2 regions of the Erwinia tracheiphila genome follow, and region 2 is predicted to be linked to the other one. Evidence: predicted binding sites of a transcription regulator. Region 2 holds the regulator's gene; the other holds the start of a gene.
The links. Region 2 encodes ArgR, which controls arginine synthesis, uptake and breakdown. Its sites were predicted from a motif close to ANTGAATAAAAATACANT; they were not measured.
Positions count from the first base shown of each region.

Region 1 (7,570 bases), 2.1 Mb from region 2:
GCTGTCAATGAGTAATGGTGTGCTGGCGGTTACTTTAGCGGAAGTACCTGATGCTCGCGTATGGCGAACTGGTGAACCGTCTTTATCAGCCCTGCGTAGTCAACAAATGTTCCGTAATCTGCGAGATGACTGGCGGGTAACCAGCTATTCGGGATTGCAGCAGCATGGCCACACATCCACCTTTGACCTGTTGCCCCGTCTTGATGTGGATGCCGCCGGAGAAGCCCGTGGGCTGCAGGATATTCAGCTGACGCCACATCACTTCCCACGGGGTGCCGCACCCGGAACCTTTCTTCATGGTCTGTTTGAACAGATTGATTTTACTCAACCCATAGATGAAAAGTGGTTGAGCGAACGGCTGATTGCTGGGGGGCATGACATCGTCTGGCTGCCGACTATCATGTGCTGGATTACGCACGTATTGCAAACTCCGTTAAACGAGAGCGGGGTCAGTCTGGATAAACTGGCACCTGCCTGCTGCCAGGTAGAGCTGCAGTTTTTTCTGCCCATTCAATCGCTGCTCAGTGCAGAAAAGCTCGATCGTCTGATACGACATTACGATCCGCTTTCTGCGGCCTGTTCGCCGCTCAACTTTCAGCAGGTACAGGGCATGTTAAAGGGGTTTATCGACCTGGTTTTTCGCTGGCAGGGAAAATATTACCTGCTGGACTATAAATCCAACTGGCTGGGGGAATCGGCGGCGGATTACACCCCGGAAGCAATGACACAGGCCATGTGTGCTCATCGTTACGATTTACAGTATCAACTTTACACCCTCGCACTGCACCGCTATCTGCGTCACCGACTGGTGGATTATGACTACCAGCAGCATTTTGGCGGGGTGATCTATCTTTTCCTGCGTGGTGTTGAGGGGATAACCAGTGGTAATGGCGTCTGGCATACCCGGCCGGATGCCGGATTTATTGCCGAACTGGATGCACTTTTTTCTGGTAACGAAGAGAAAACCTTATGAGCAGGATGGTTGAACTGTTAAACATCGCCTGCGAACGGCGAGTGCTACGGGCGCTTGATGTACAGTTTGCCAGACTGATTGCGGGTGATGAACGACCCGCCCTGATGCTTGCTGCTGCCTGGGTGAGTGCCGGAGCAGGTGAAGGCCACGTTTGCCTGCCGCTGGTGCACTTCACCGAACAGCAGCTGTTCGCGGGACGCTATCCTGAACTGGCAAGGCAGATCTGGTTTGAGGCGGGTGAACCTGACTGGCAAACGCTGCTGCCTCAGGAAGAGGCGGTCGGCGATGGTTCCGGTCCCACCCCGCTGGTTCTCTGGCAACAAAGGCTTTATCTGCACCGCATGTGGCAGTCAGAAGGGGAAGTGGCACATTTTTTTGCCCATGACACGCCCGTTAGCCTGCAAAATCCCGAACGACTGCGTGCAATCCTCGATGATTACTTTGGTGTGCAGTCAGACAACGGGCAGAAAATCGCTGCAGCGGTGGCTATCACTCGACAGATTGCGGTCATTTCAGGCGGACCCGGCACGGGTAAAACCACCACCGTGGCGAACCTGCTTGCCTCACTGCTGGAACTTTCCGGCGAAAAACTGCGAATCTGCCTTGCTGCGCCTACCGGCAAAGCGGCGGCCCGTCTGACGGAATCGCTGGCTAAAGCGCTAAAGGCGCTGATGGTCAGTGAGGCAACCAGGCAACAGCTTTTAACTGAAGCCACGACCTTACATCGCCTGCTTGGCGTGCTTCCCGGCAGTCAGCGAATGCGTTATCACGCCGGTAATCCACTGCATCTGGATTTGCTGGTGGTGGATGAGGCATCTATGGTGGATCTGCCGATGATGGCGAATCTGATTGCTGCCCTGCCTTCCCGGGCCAGGGTTATTTTTCTGGGTGATCGCGATCAGCTGGCGTCGGTGGAAGCTGGGGCGGTACTTGGCGATATTTGTCGCTGTGCGGAAGTCGGTTATAGCCCTGCACGCGCACAGGAACTGAGGCTGCTGACCGGGTGTGATGTTGCGGCAAACGATGTGCAGCAGGCTGGCGTGCATGACAGCATTTGCCTGCTACGCAAGAGCTTTAGGTTTGGTGCATCGTCCGGTATCGGGCAAATGGCACAGGCGGTAAATGCCGGAGACAGTCATCAGGTGGACCGGCTGTTTGCCGCCGGATTCACGGATATTGAGCGATTTTCGCTGCAAACTGGCGAGCAGTACCAGTATTTGCTGGGTGTTTGCCTGGCGGGTTACCAGGAATATCTGTCGCTGTTACGAAATAAGGTCCAACCAGAGCAGGCGATTGAAGCATTTGGACGTTTCCGCTTGCTTTGCGCGCTACGTGAAGGCCCCTTTGGCGTTATCGGGCTGAACGAGCGTATCGAAGCTTTTTTGTCCCGGCAGCGGCTTATTCAGCGTGCACCGGGCATCGGCGGAAAGTGGTATGCGGGACGTCCGGTGATGATCTCCCGTAATGACAGTGCGCTGGGACTGTTTAACGGCGATATTGGCATTACCATGTACAATGATGAGGAAAAACTGAAGGTCTTTTTCCCTCTGGCGGATGGCACAATCAAGGCGGTGCAGCCGGTCCGCTTACCCCCTCACGAGACGGCTTTTGCCATGACCGTGCATAAATCCCAGGGTTCTGAATTTGATCATACGCTGTTGGTTCTGCCTGACCAGTTTACGCCGATACTAACGCGAGAACTGATTTATACCGCCATTACCCGCGCCCGCTCAAAGCTGACACTCTTTGCTGAACAGACGGTGTTTAATCAGGCGGTCAAAATACGCACATTACGCCGAAGCGGTTTGATAGCGCGTCTCAACCTGTCGGAAAATCAGCAATAGCGGGTCTGAACGGACCCGCTATTAGCAGGATTCAGTTGCGCGGTGGCGGTGGCCTTCGATATAGCTGAACGCCGACCGTGTCTGGTGAAGAGTAAGTATAAAGTGTAACGATATCTTCTTCAGATTTGTCAGACAACCAGCATTCCGCTTCAATATCACAATGTGTCTGTGGCTCGTATCCAGCTGATTTGAGATAATGACGAATGTTCTGCGTGTCCCGAGTTCCATAAAATCTGATGCCGTAGACGAAAGCCTGTGGACCGCTGATATTTCCAAATTCGAAGGAGTAGTCGTTGGTGATGCGGGGCATATTTTTCAGCAGTTCGGGTGTGTAAAAATCGTATTCTCTTTTATCCTGCTGTCGGTAATATGCGCTTTCGGCAAAACCTATTTTTAGCCACGGCCAGCCGTAAAAATACAAAACGCCTCCGACAGCAGCCATAGCGAGCAGCAGCATACATTTTTTCACAGTCCCATCCTTCCGTTACCTGTACCTGCGATGGCAAATGTTTTAATGCGACCGGGCGGAATAACGTTACCGGATAAAAAATCGTTATAGGGGGATACGGCACGCATAAACGGTGGGAGTTCACCCAGGCGCGGTCTTGCAGAAGGACAGATTTCGGGGTCTGGAAACAGCAGTGGTCGGAAAGTGGTGTTTTTCCACTGGCCGATTTTACCGTAATGATCCCAGCGTTTTAGCGCGTCTGCTTTGCTGACCGGACGCAATATTTCGAAAGGAATGTGGGGATAAACAACGCGGTAGAATCCCAGTAAATCAGAGACCAAATCTTCGCCGCTGAATCCACTATCCGTCAGCCAGTTAAGGGGAAATGTATCCTGTAGCGCTTCAAATTTACCTGCCACAGCCATCATCATGGCCAGCGCAATACTCTTCTGCTCCCAGGAAGGTCGACCACGTTTAATACGCCATGTCGTCATTTTTCCCATACGAAATAGTCCGAATGGATCGTTCATTCCTTGTGAATAGACTATGTCATAAAATTTTCTGCCAGAAGATTCTTCCCGCGCTATCCTGCTGAGAAAATTCTTGATATCAGTGCCTCTGGCATGCCCCAGATCTATCCATCCAAGTACTTCCGTATAAACCAGACCTCTGGTTAATTTTCCAGCAGTGTGGCCTTCAACAATATCCGAACGTTTACTCATTCCTGACTTCCTGTGTCCCTGTTTTCCATTCAGTGCATCATCATGCAGGAATCGCGCATCCTGAGATGTGTCAGGGCGCGCAATTTCAACTTTTCAGGTAAGGTGGCATCAGCGGCTACAACATGCCGGGAATGATGCGGGTTTGTATTAGTGTGAGACCAGTTTCAGACAAGATGGGCATCACGCAGATCGATCATCAACACTTTTGATCGACGCTGATAATTGTACATTTGCTTTTTACTCTCGGGTAATTGTTCAATATCAACTGGCATAAAGCCCCTTTCCTGAAACCAGTGAATGCTGCGTGTGGTCAGGACAAACAGCTTTTTTAATCCCATTTGGCATGCCTGAAGCGCGACGCGCTCGAGCAGGGCTTCGCCACGGGATGAACTGCGATAGTCCGGATGCACGGCAACACAGGCCATCTCGCCAATTTGTTCTTCAGGAAACGGATAAAGTGCAGCACAGCCAATAGCCAGATTATCGCGCTCAATAATAGTAAATTTATCAATTTCCATCTCCAGCTGTTCGCGGGAGCGACGCACCAAAATCCCTTGTTGCTCAAGCGGTCGAATCAGCTCCAGTATGCCGCCGATATCATTGATGGTGGCGCGGCGAATCTGTTCTGCGCTATCCATCACAATTTGAGTACCGATACCATCGCGAGAGAACAGTTCCTGTATTAAAGCGCCGTCTTCCTGATAGCTAATCAGATGGCTACGACGAACACCACTGCGGCAGGCTTTCACTGCACCGCGTAAAAACTGCACGGTACCAGAGAGATAGTCATCATTCTGTTCAAACGCTTCTATGCGCTGTTGCGCATCATTTGGGAATAGTTCAGAAATGGTGGTCCCGTTACTGTCCGTTACGCCCTGCCCGGAGCAGAAACCTATCATTTTCTCGGCCTTCAGCTTGATCGCCAGATGGGTCGCAACTTCTTCGGAAGTCAGGTTAAAACTTTCACCAGTGACCGAAACGGCCACCGGACCGACCAGCACAATGGCACCGCTGTCCAGCTGGCGGTGGATGGATTCTTCATCAATACGGCGGATGCGTCCGCTGTGGCAATAGTCAACGCCGTCATCTACGCCCAGCGGTTGAGCAATAATAAAATTGCCGCTCACCACATTAATGTGTGCGCCTTGCGAAGGCGTATTATTCAGACTCATGGACAAGCGTGCGGTAATATCAAGTTGCAGGCGGCCTGCAGCCTGTTTGACCAGCTCCAGCGACTGCTTATCGGTAACGCGAGTGTGTTTGTGATAAACCGGCTCCAGATGATGTTCATCCAGATTGGCATCGATTTGCGGGCGAGCACCGTATACCAGTACCAGCCGGATGCCAAGGCTGTGCAGCAGGCCAATATCATTGATAATACCCGAGAAGTTTTCATGACAAATCGCTTCACCACCCAGCATAATGACAAAGGTTTTACCACGGTGGGCATTGATGTAGGGCACCGTATGGCGAAACCCCTGAACCAGTTCGGTACTGCGTTCCTTCATGGTAAGTCCTCAGTGAATGGTTATTCGATGAAAATGTATTTTTATTCTTTTTCGGCAGGGGTGCAAGGGGCAAATGATGGCACCTTGTTTTTACTATAGTCACCTGCTATCGCGTTGAGCACATGTTTTAATCATGGTACGATTAGTTAAAATCGCTAAAAAATAAAATTATTAAGTTTTTTATATCAATTTTTTAATTTAAATCAGCAATAAAACGGAGTCTTATGTCTGTTCTACCTTCGCCCGGCAGGCGCCGATGGTTGAAAAGTGCGGGGGCTGTTTTGCTACTGGGTGCCAGCAGAGTTGGTTTCGCGGCCCGAGCCGATGTGGTTGCAATCCGCATCTGGCCTTCAACGACCTATTCGCGCATGACTCTTGAATCCACTGCACCCCTTAAATTCCGGCAATTTACACTCGATAACCCCGTGCGCGTGGTGATTGACATCGCGAATCTGCAGCTCAATCCGGTACTAAAAAATGTTGCAAGTCTGGTACGTGATGACGATCCCCGGGTGCGTAGCGTCAGAACAGGTCAGTTTGATCAAAATACTGTGCGGCTGGTGGTGGAGCTGAAGCAAAATGTGACGTCTGAAATTTTTACACTGACACCGGTTGCAGAGTTTAAATACCGGTTGGTGCTGGATCTCTATCCAGAGCATACAACACGCAGTCAGCATCAGGATGATCCTCTGCTGGCTTTGCTGGAAGATTATAACAAAGGAAATCTGGCTCAGAACCAGCCAGCAACAGCTGCCTTATCGGGCAAAGCGGGTAAGGATCGTCCAGCTTTGATTGTGCTCGATCCCGGTCACGGGGGCGAAGATCCTGGTGCAATTGGTAAGAATAATACGCGGGAAAAAGATGTTGTGTTACAAATTGCCCGACGGCTGAAAAATCTTATCGAAAAAGAAACGACTCTGCGTGTCTTGATGACCCGTAATGAAGATGTATTTATTCCACTGAAGGTGCGGGTGGCAAAGGCGCGGCGTCTTCGTGCTGACCTGTTTATCTCTATTCATGCCGATGCTTTTACCAATCGGGCCGCCCGCGGCTCTTCAGTTTTTGCGCTCTCGACTACGGGAGCGACCAGTAACGCAGCACGCTATCTGGCAAAAACCCAGAACGAATCCGATATGATCGGTGGGGTAAGCAAGAGCGGTGATCGCTATCTCGATCATACTCTCTTTGATATGGTGCAGAGCCTGACTATTAATGACAGCCTCAGAGTTGGCAAGGAAGTGTTGTTACATATGGGTCGTATCAACCCTCTGCACAAGAAAACGGTCGATCAGGCAGGTTTTTCGGTGTTAAGAGCGCCTGATATTCCGTCCATTCTGGTGGAAACCGCTTTTATCAGCAATCCGGAAGAAGAACGTAAGCTGCGCACCAGTCATTTTCAGCAGCAGGTTGCCCGGGCTATTCTGTCAGGAATAAAAGCGTATTTTGCGCAGTAAGCGAGGCGAAAGACGAATAAATATGTTGGCTAAAGACAGAGAGTTTTTATAAAGGACAGAAAAAAACACCCATAAGGGCGCTTGATTGGTTGCGGGAGCCGGATTTGAACCGACGACCTTCGGGTTATGAGCCCGACGAGCTACCAGGCTGCTCCATCCCGCGTCCGTGGATGCGCACTATACTCGCCGTAAGTTTTGTTGCAACCCCTTTTTGTATGAAAGTCATTAAATTCGAATCTTCTGTCTAATTTTTCCACCATCTGTATTGTTGTTGCTCAGTACCGGACAATCTTTATTCGCCCTCATTTCATTCTCAAGGCTGCTTTGCTATCTTCGCCCGGGCATTTTGCAGAGAAGTCGGAAAGTAATGAAAGGATATTGGGCGAGGCATGTATTTTTTGGGACATTGATTACTCTGTTGGCAGCATGTTCTTCAAAACAGACGGATCGTGGGCAGCAGTATAAAGATGGAAAACTGGATGAGCCTCTGGGACTGGTTAATCAGCCCAACGTGAAAGGGCGTCCGGCTAACGGCAAAGACTTTGCCGATCAGGTTTCGGAAATAAAATACGCTTCGCCCAGTATGTTTGCCCGCCAGAAGAATACCTACAGCGCGATTAA
Region 1 is NZ_CP089932.1:3,549,012-3,556,581, reverse strand. Features, by position in the region: gene recB (exodeoxyribonuclease V subunit beta) at 1-973, shown strand, start outside; gene recD (exodeoxyribonuclease V subunit alpha) at 970-2,817, shown strand; gene LU633_RS18545 (hypothetical protein) at 2,849-3,286, opposite strand; gene LU633_RS18540 (hypothetical protein) at 3,283-3,987, opposite strand; gene argA (amino-acid N-acetyltransferase) at 4,152-5,495, opposite strand; gene amiC (N-acetylmuramoyl-L-alanine amidase AmiC) at 5,720-6,949, shown strand; tRNA gene LU633_RS18525 (tRNA-Met) at 7,036-7,112, opposite strand; gene mltA (murein transglycosylase A) at 7,317-7,570, shown strand, end outside.
Region 1: a site for ArgR is predicted at 5,528-5,545, ahead of argA (amino-acid N-acetyltransferase). Genes of this name have one in related genera too.

Region 2 (7,570 bases):
GTATTCCTCACTTTGCATCTCTTGCAGGCGCGAAACGCAACGTTGATATTCAAACTTGAGCTTTGCCCCCTGGTAAATCTCAAACAGTGAGATCTCTGCAGAAATAACCAGCTTGACATGCCGTTCATAAAACTCATCCACCAGTGCCAGAAAACGACGCGCCTGGTCCTCCGATTTGTAAATCATCACCGGAACATCATAAAGCAGCACGCTGTGGAAACGCCGGGAAAGTTCGATGTAATCATGCTGGCTTCGCCCTTCCCCACAGAGAATGTTAAAATCCATCGCCACCACGCCATTTGCCACCCCCAGAGTAGGCAGCTGGCGGTGATTAATATCCAGCACCGGTTTATCAGCGCGAGCGCTGCCACTGAGCGCGATGAACATTCGCTCCATTTCCTGCGAGGTGGCCTGATTAAGCGGCATCATCCAGAGATGCGCGGACGTTAAGGTGCGCAGACGATAATCAATTCCGGCATCGACATTCATTACCTCGCAATGCTGTTTTATAAGCGCGATTGCCGGTAGAAATCGCGTGCGCTGCAAACCATTACGGTAGAGTTCATCGGGCGGGATATTTGAGGTCGCAACCAACGTAATCCCTCTGGCAAACAACGCTTCTATAAGCGTACCCAGCAGCATCGCATCGGTAATGTCTGACACAAAAAATTCATCAAAGCAAAGGAGGTCCGTTTCACTCTTGAAACGATTTGCCACAGTTTGTAAGGGATCGCTTTGGCCCTGTAACTCGGTTAATTCCTGATGGACCCGCAGCATAAAGCGGTGAAAATGTAACCGCTGCTTCCGTTTCCCAGGAATTGCCTGAAAAAACATATCCATTAGCCATGTTTTTCCACGACCAACCCCACCCCACATATAAAGGCCTGAAACAGGCTGCCGGACCTGCTCTTTGCCCTTGCTCATTAGCTTATTCAACTTGCCAAAAAACCCTTTACCTGTTGCGGGCGGAGCAGGCGAATGACTGATAAAACTCTGATAGATAGCATCCAGTCGAATGACCGCTTGTTGTTGAACATCATCAGGTTGATATTCACCATTTTCCAGCGCGTGACGATAACATGCCAGAGGAGACATCATTTGCATAATTTATTCACATTCCCTGAAATATTTGGAGTATCAGGTGGTTGATTGTCTAAAAAAAGCCGTTCCAGACTAAGCGATGCAGCCTCAGGATTCCACTTCCATCAAATTAGCGGTTATAGTGACTCATTGTGAACTGGCAATCGCCAGGTAATCCTACGGAACAACGAAGATAACACGGGAGTTATTATGACCTGGGAATACGCGCTCATCGGTTTAGCGGTTGGTTTGGTTATCGGCGCGGTAGCAATGCGTTTTGGTAACAGAAAACTGCGCGAACAGAGAAGCCTGCAGTATGAGCTGGAAAAAACAAAAGCCGAACTGGCTGATTATCGTGAAGAACTGACCAGTCATTTCGCTCAGAGTGCTGAATTACTGGATAATATGGCGCGCGATTACCGTCAGCTTTATCAGCATATGGCAAAAGGTTCGAATGATCTGTTACCTAATTTTCCGGGTGAAAAGAATCCTTTCGCCTGGCAGCTGACCGAATCCGAAGCGGATAACAATCAGGCACCGATACAGATGCCACGTGACTATCCCGATAGTGCATCCGGGCTGCTACGTGGTGAACGCCACTCACGTGAGAAATAAAACGTATTAACAGAACAATGGTTATTCTTTCTGCCTGCAGGTCAAGCATTGCCAGCAGGCATCAGCAGTCCTGGCGGTTTATTCCCCCTAACATGTAGCGAGAGCGTCGTGGCGATGAAGAAAAAATTCTTACTGTTGAGTGCACTAGCATTGAGTACAGGGCTAAGTATGGCCGCCACGCCGATGGCAATGGCGGCACTTCCTGCACAAATTCAGGGGCAACCGATGCCAAGCCTGGCGCCAATGCTGGAGAAGGTTCTGCCAGCAGTGGTTAGCGTGCATGTAGAAGGAACGCAAAGCCAGCCGCAAACGCAGGATATACCGGAGCCTCTTAAACGCTTTTTTGGTCAACAAGACCAGAACAACGAGGCAGCACAGCCGCAGCCCTTTGAAGGTCTCGCATCCGGCGTCATCATTAATGCCGACAAAGGTTATATCCTGACCAACAATCACGTTATCAACGGTGCAGAAAAAATCAGCGTCCAGTTGAGCGATGGGCGTGAGTTTGATGCCAAACTCATCGGCCACGATCAGCCAACCGATATCGCACTCCTTCAGGTTAGCGGTGCAAAAGGCCTGGCGCAGATAAAAATCGCTGATTCTGACCAGTTAAAAGTGGGCGACTTTGCGGTAGCCATTGGCAACCCCTTTGGTCTCGGGCAGACAGCCACCTCCGGCATTATATCTGCGCTTGGGCGCAGCGGTCTCAATCTTGAAGGGCTGGAAAACTTTATTCAAACGGATGCCGCAATCAATCGCGGCAACTCTGGTGGCGCATTGGTCAACCTGAATGGCGAACTTATTGGTATCAATACGGCCATTTTGGCCTCTTCTGGCGGCAACATTGGTATTGGTTTTGCCATTCCCGGCAACATGGCGATGAACCTTGCCCAACAATTAATTGATTTTGGCGAGGTCAGGCGCGGACAGTTGGGTATTAAAGGTACGGAAATGACCGCTGAAATGGCGAAGACCTTCAAGGTTGATGCACAACGCGGCGCTTTTGTCAATGAGGTCCTGCCTGGTTCTGCTGCGTTGAAAGCCGGAATCAAAGCAGGTGATATCATTACCCATCTTGACGACAAAGCCGTCGAAAGTTTTGCTGCACTTAGAGCAAAAATTGGGACCACTGCGCCGGGCAAAGAAGTCAAACTCGAACTTCTGCGAGACGGTAAACCAATGACGCTAATGGTTAGACTGGATATCAGTAGCCAAACTATAAGCAGCGCGGAAGAAATAGCGCCTGCATTTCAAGGTTCGACCTTAAGCAATGCCGCGGCCAGGGGCGTTAACGTCGATGACGTGAGCAAAGGAACCCCTGCAGAGCAATCTGGCCTGCAAAAAGGGGATGTTATTATTGGCCTTAATCGCTCACCTGTCGGAAATCTGACAGAATTGCGCAAGCTACTCGCAACTAAACCGCCCCTGCTCGCCCTGAACATTATTCGCGGCGATCAAACTATCTATCTGCTTTTGCGTTAAATCATCAAGCGGGCACCTGCGTGTCCGCTTAACTCATGTTATTCTGCCTGCGTTCATTCACTCACCATTTGAAGCCATGCTCCCTAAACTATTGCGTTCAGTGCTCCTTGGCCTTGCTGTGTCTGGCATACTGCTGGTTGCGATACCGACGCTGAGAATCAGCAACGACCTGTTCTCGCACAAGGATGGTACCCCTGACGAAGCGCCTGTCAGTTACAACCCGGCGGTAAGACGCGCGGCACCTGCGGTGGTGAATGTTTATAACCGAAGCGCCAATGCGTCGGCTGATAACCTTGAGATTCGCACCCTCGGATCTGGCGTGATAATGGATGGAAGGGGTTATATTTTAACCAACCGCCATGTCATCAAGGACGCTGACCAAATCATTGTTGCGCTACAGGACGGCCGTATTTTTGAAGCCATGCTGGTTGGCTCTGACAGCATGACTGACCTTGCCGTTCTTAAAATTACCGCATCAGCCCTACCCGTTATTCCAATTAATGTAAAACGTACCGTTCACATCGGCGATTTGGTCATGGCGATCGGTAACCCTTATAACATCGGCCAGACCGTCACCCAGGGGATTATCAGTGCAACAGGACGCGTTGGGCTGAGTCCATCACGCTACCAAAATTTTTTGCAGACTGACGCTTCGATTAACAAAGGTAATTCAGGGGGGGCGCTCATCAATTCTCTGGGTGAGCTGATGGGCATCAATACGCTTTCATTTGATAAAAGTAATGACGGTGAAACACCAGAAGGTATCGGCTTTGCGATCCCTACCGCCCTGGCGGTAAAAATCATGGATAAATTAATTCGCGATGGGCGGGTGATACGCGGTTTTATTGGTATAAGCGGACGAGAGATCCCACAAATACACCGACAAAATGCCAGTCTGGATCATATTCAGGGAATTGTGGTTACGAATGTTGCTCAAGGCGGCCCAGCGGCTAAAGCAGGCTTGCAGGTAAATGATGTAATCGTAAACGTAAATAATAAACCTGCAATATCGGCGCTTGAAACCATGGATCAGGTCGCTGAAATTCGCCCAGGCACAGTCATTGAGCTCGATATTATTCGTAATGACAAAACATTGACGTTACCCGTTACGGTGCTGGAATATCCGGCAACGTAATGCGAGGCGGGCCAGCAGAAAGCTGACCCGAAAAGTATTTATTTAACGAAATTTTCGCCCAAAACAATATCGCCTTTCAACGTACTGAGCATACCTGCTAATGACTGCTGCTCATAAGCGCTCAGGTTACCTAAATCTTTTCGCTCTACGATGCCATTTTTACCCAGAAGCAGAGGCTGTGAGAAGAAACGTGCATGCTCGCCATCACCTTCAACGTACGCACATTCAACAACATTTTCTTCACCACTGAGCGCACGCACAAGAGACAGACCAAACTGAGCCGCTGCCTGCCCCATTGACAGTGTGGCAGAGCCTCCACCCGCCTTTGCTTCGACAACTTCAGTTCCGGCATTTTGAATACGTTTAGTCAAATCAGCAGCTTCCTGGTCAGTGAAACGTACACCCGGGATCTGTGAGAGCAACGGTAGAATGGTGACACCAGAATGGCCGCCCACAACAGGAACGTTCAGTTCTGCTGGATTTTTACCCTTCAGTTCAGCCACAAAGGTATTTGAACGGATAATATCCAGCGTGGTGACACCAAAAAGCTTGTTTTTGTCGTAAACCCCCGCTTTTTTAAGTACTTCTGCCGCAATCGCCACAGTGGTATTAACGGGGTTTGTGATAATGCCAATAAGTGCTTTTGGGCAGGTAGATGCGACCTGTTCAATAAGATTACGAACGATACCCGCATTAACATTAAATAAATCTGAGCGGTCCATACCTGGCTTACGCGCCACACCAGCGGAAATCAATACCACATCCGCCCCCTGCAACGCAGGTGTAGCATCTTCACCACTGAAGCCTTTAATGTGGACTGCGGTAGGAATGTGGCTCAAATCAACGGCAACACCTGGTGTGACTGGAGCGATATCATAAAGGGAGAGTTCGGAACCTGCCGGAAGCTGGGTTTTGAGCAGAAGTGCGAGGGCCTGGCCAATACCGCCAGCTGCGCCGAGAACTGCAACTTTCATCTTAAGCTCCTTATTATAGTAAATAGCAATCGTCGGTAATTTTTCTTATTATCGACAGTGAAGAATTGAGAGGCTACGGCGAATGAATCAATTCCTCTTCGCATGCCCCAAATTGGCCGCATTATGTCAAGAGATCATCACCGTTCATAGTAACTTGTTTTAAGCAGGCCATGACATCGCAATCACCATACCTACCAAAACAATATCATTATTATAACATGTCGTTCACTTTATCGGCGTTCTCTGACTACTGCACAGTTTGTTTTTTTCATTAAATTTTGTCAGACTGCCGTTCCCGATGCTATGGACAGTAACACCACAATTCATGTTTGCATAAAAATTCACCTAATTGCATAGTGATGCGATACCTCTCCGGTAGCAGCCGTTCTTTTCATTTTTTTTAAGTGGATATCTCATGCGCAACTCTTCAAAACAAGATGACTTGGTCAAAGCCTTCAAGGCCCTTTTAAGAGAAGAGAAATTCAGCTCTCAAGGGGAAATTGTGACGGTATTACAGGAACAAGGCTTCGAAAATATTAATCAGTCAAAAGTGTCACGTATGCTGACAAAATTTGGCGCGGTGCGTACCCGAAACGCCAAAATGGAAATGGTCTACTGCCTCCCCACTGAACTGGGCGTGCCAACGACCACCAGCCCGCTTAAAAACTTAGTGCTTGATATTGACTACAATGATGCCTTGATCGTTATTCACACCAGCCCGGGAGCAGCACAACTCATTGCCAGGATGCTTGACTCTTTAGGTAAACCAGAAGGGATTCTAGGCACCATTGCAGGTGATGATACGATATTCATCACGCCAGTAAGGCACACCAATGTTCGTAAACTGCTTGATTCGGTACTCATTTTATTTGAACAAGAGTTATAAGGAAGCCATATCCACGTTTACGGCAGATTTATCATCGTTTTTGTGAGTTTTATAGCGTTATCTGATTATTTATATTCCTCGCTTTATCAAAAAATAAGAATAATTGAGACTATATTGAGCACGGCGATATGAATTTTTCCCCGGTGGGTTTATTTTTAAATAAAGTGGTGCAAATTCAGGGGACCTCTTTAGCCATTAAATTTACGCCTCCTACAGTTCAATGCATGCTTCCCGGTGAATCGAGTGGAGGATTAACGATGGTTCATGTGAAGTATCTTTTGACAGTTTATTGATTTACAAATATCCAAATGGTTAACCATTATTAAACCCTTCATTAACAACATCAGAAAAACACCATCTCATTAATCATTTTTAATCTTAGCCTGTTATTTTTATAGCTTATAATTCCGTTAACGCAGAACAAGCACAAAATATGCAATCTGTCGGAATAATTAGCGTCAGTGGTGTAGCTGGCGCACAAACGGATATCAGAGAGGAACTTTCACAAAAAGCCGACGAGCAGGGCGCAAAATCCTGTCGTGTTATTGAGGCATATAACAACGACAACTATCACGCAACTGCTGAACGGTACAAGTAATTTTGTTTCGGCGATAAACTAAGCGAATGCAAAGTCTCTGCTGCCACTTTCTCTCCGCCCGGAAACTTTTTCCAGCACGTTATTTCAGGTTAAAGCAGAGTTGCCCCTCCTGCTCCTCTTCAGCCTCGTCAAAAAGCAGAATAAGTGCGCCATATCGCCGTCTTTGCACACTGGTCAGATGAATAAATTCAATTTCCAAAGGTATAGGTAACCTTCCCGATGCTATTGCATCCCATAAGGTATCCAGATCGCTGGCAGACAGGTCATTCAATGCAAAACACGCATTAAAGTGACGATAAAAATTGCCCTGATCGGTAATTTCTTTAAAATCGAAAGTCTCTTTTCTCATACCGCCTGCTCCATTTTGCAAGGGCAACCAGTGTAAACGCCGCAAGAGGCGTATTGTTCACGGGCTTAATTATCCCGGTACAGCCAGCCGCCAGCGCCGGACCTGATTTTCGCGTCAGCATAACCATTGGAAAATGCCACGGCGTAATGGCAACCACTACACCCACAGGCTCACGAGTAGCCAAAATTCGCGAAGCCAAGCTTTGCTGGTGGGCTAATCTGTATTCGTCGCGACGTGATCTGACACCGGACCAGTGATGAGCTGCGTAAAAAAGGCGTGTTTACCTCCGGCAGCGGCGTGCGCGCCATCTGGCAACGACACGACCTGGAGAACTTCCGTAAACGCCTGAAGGCGCCTGAGGAAAAGCTCGCCAGAGAAGCCATCGTGCTTACCGGTGCCCCAATCGCCGCGCTGGAGAAAAAAGGCGCATGATGATGAGGCCAATGGCGAA
Region 2 is NZ_CP089932.1:699,305-706,874, reverse strand. Features, by position in the region: gene zapE (cell division protein ZapE) at 1-1,104, opposite strand, end outside; gene zapG (Z-ring associated protein ZapG) at 1,291-1,695, shown strand; gene degQ (serine endoprotease DegQ) at 1,810-3,177, shown strand; gene degS (outer membrane-stress sensor serine endopeptidase DegS) at 3,254-4,312, shown strand; gene mdh (malate dehydrogenase) at 4,351-5,286, opposite strand; gene argR (transcriptional regulator ArgR) at 5,702-6,172, shown strand; partial or broken gene LU633_RS03645 (YdgH/BhsA/McbA-like domain containing protein) at 6,585-6,770, shown strand; gene LU633_RS03640 (barstar family protein) at 6,850-7,119, opposite strand; partial or broken gene LU633_RS03635 (aldehyde dehydrogenase family protein) at 7,133-7,340, opposite strand; partial or broken gene LU633_RS03630 (IS481 family transposase) at 7,363-7,570, shown strand, end outside.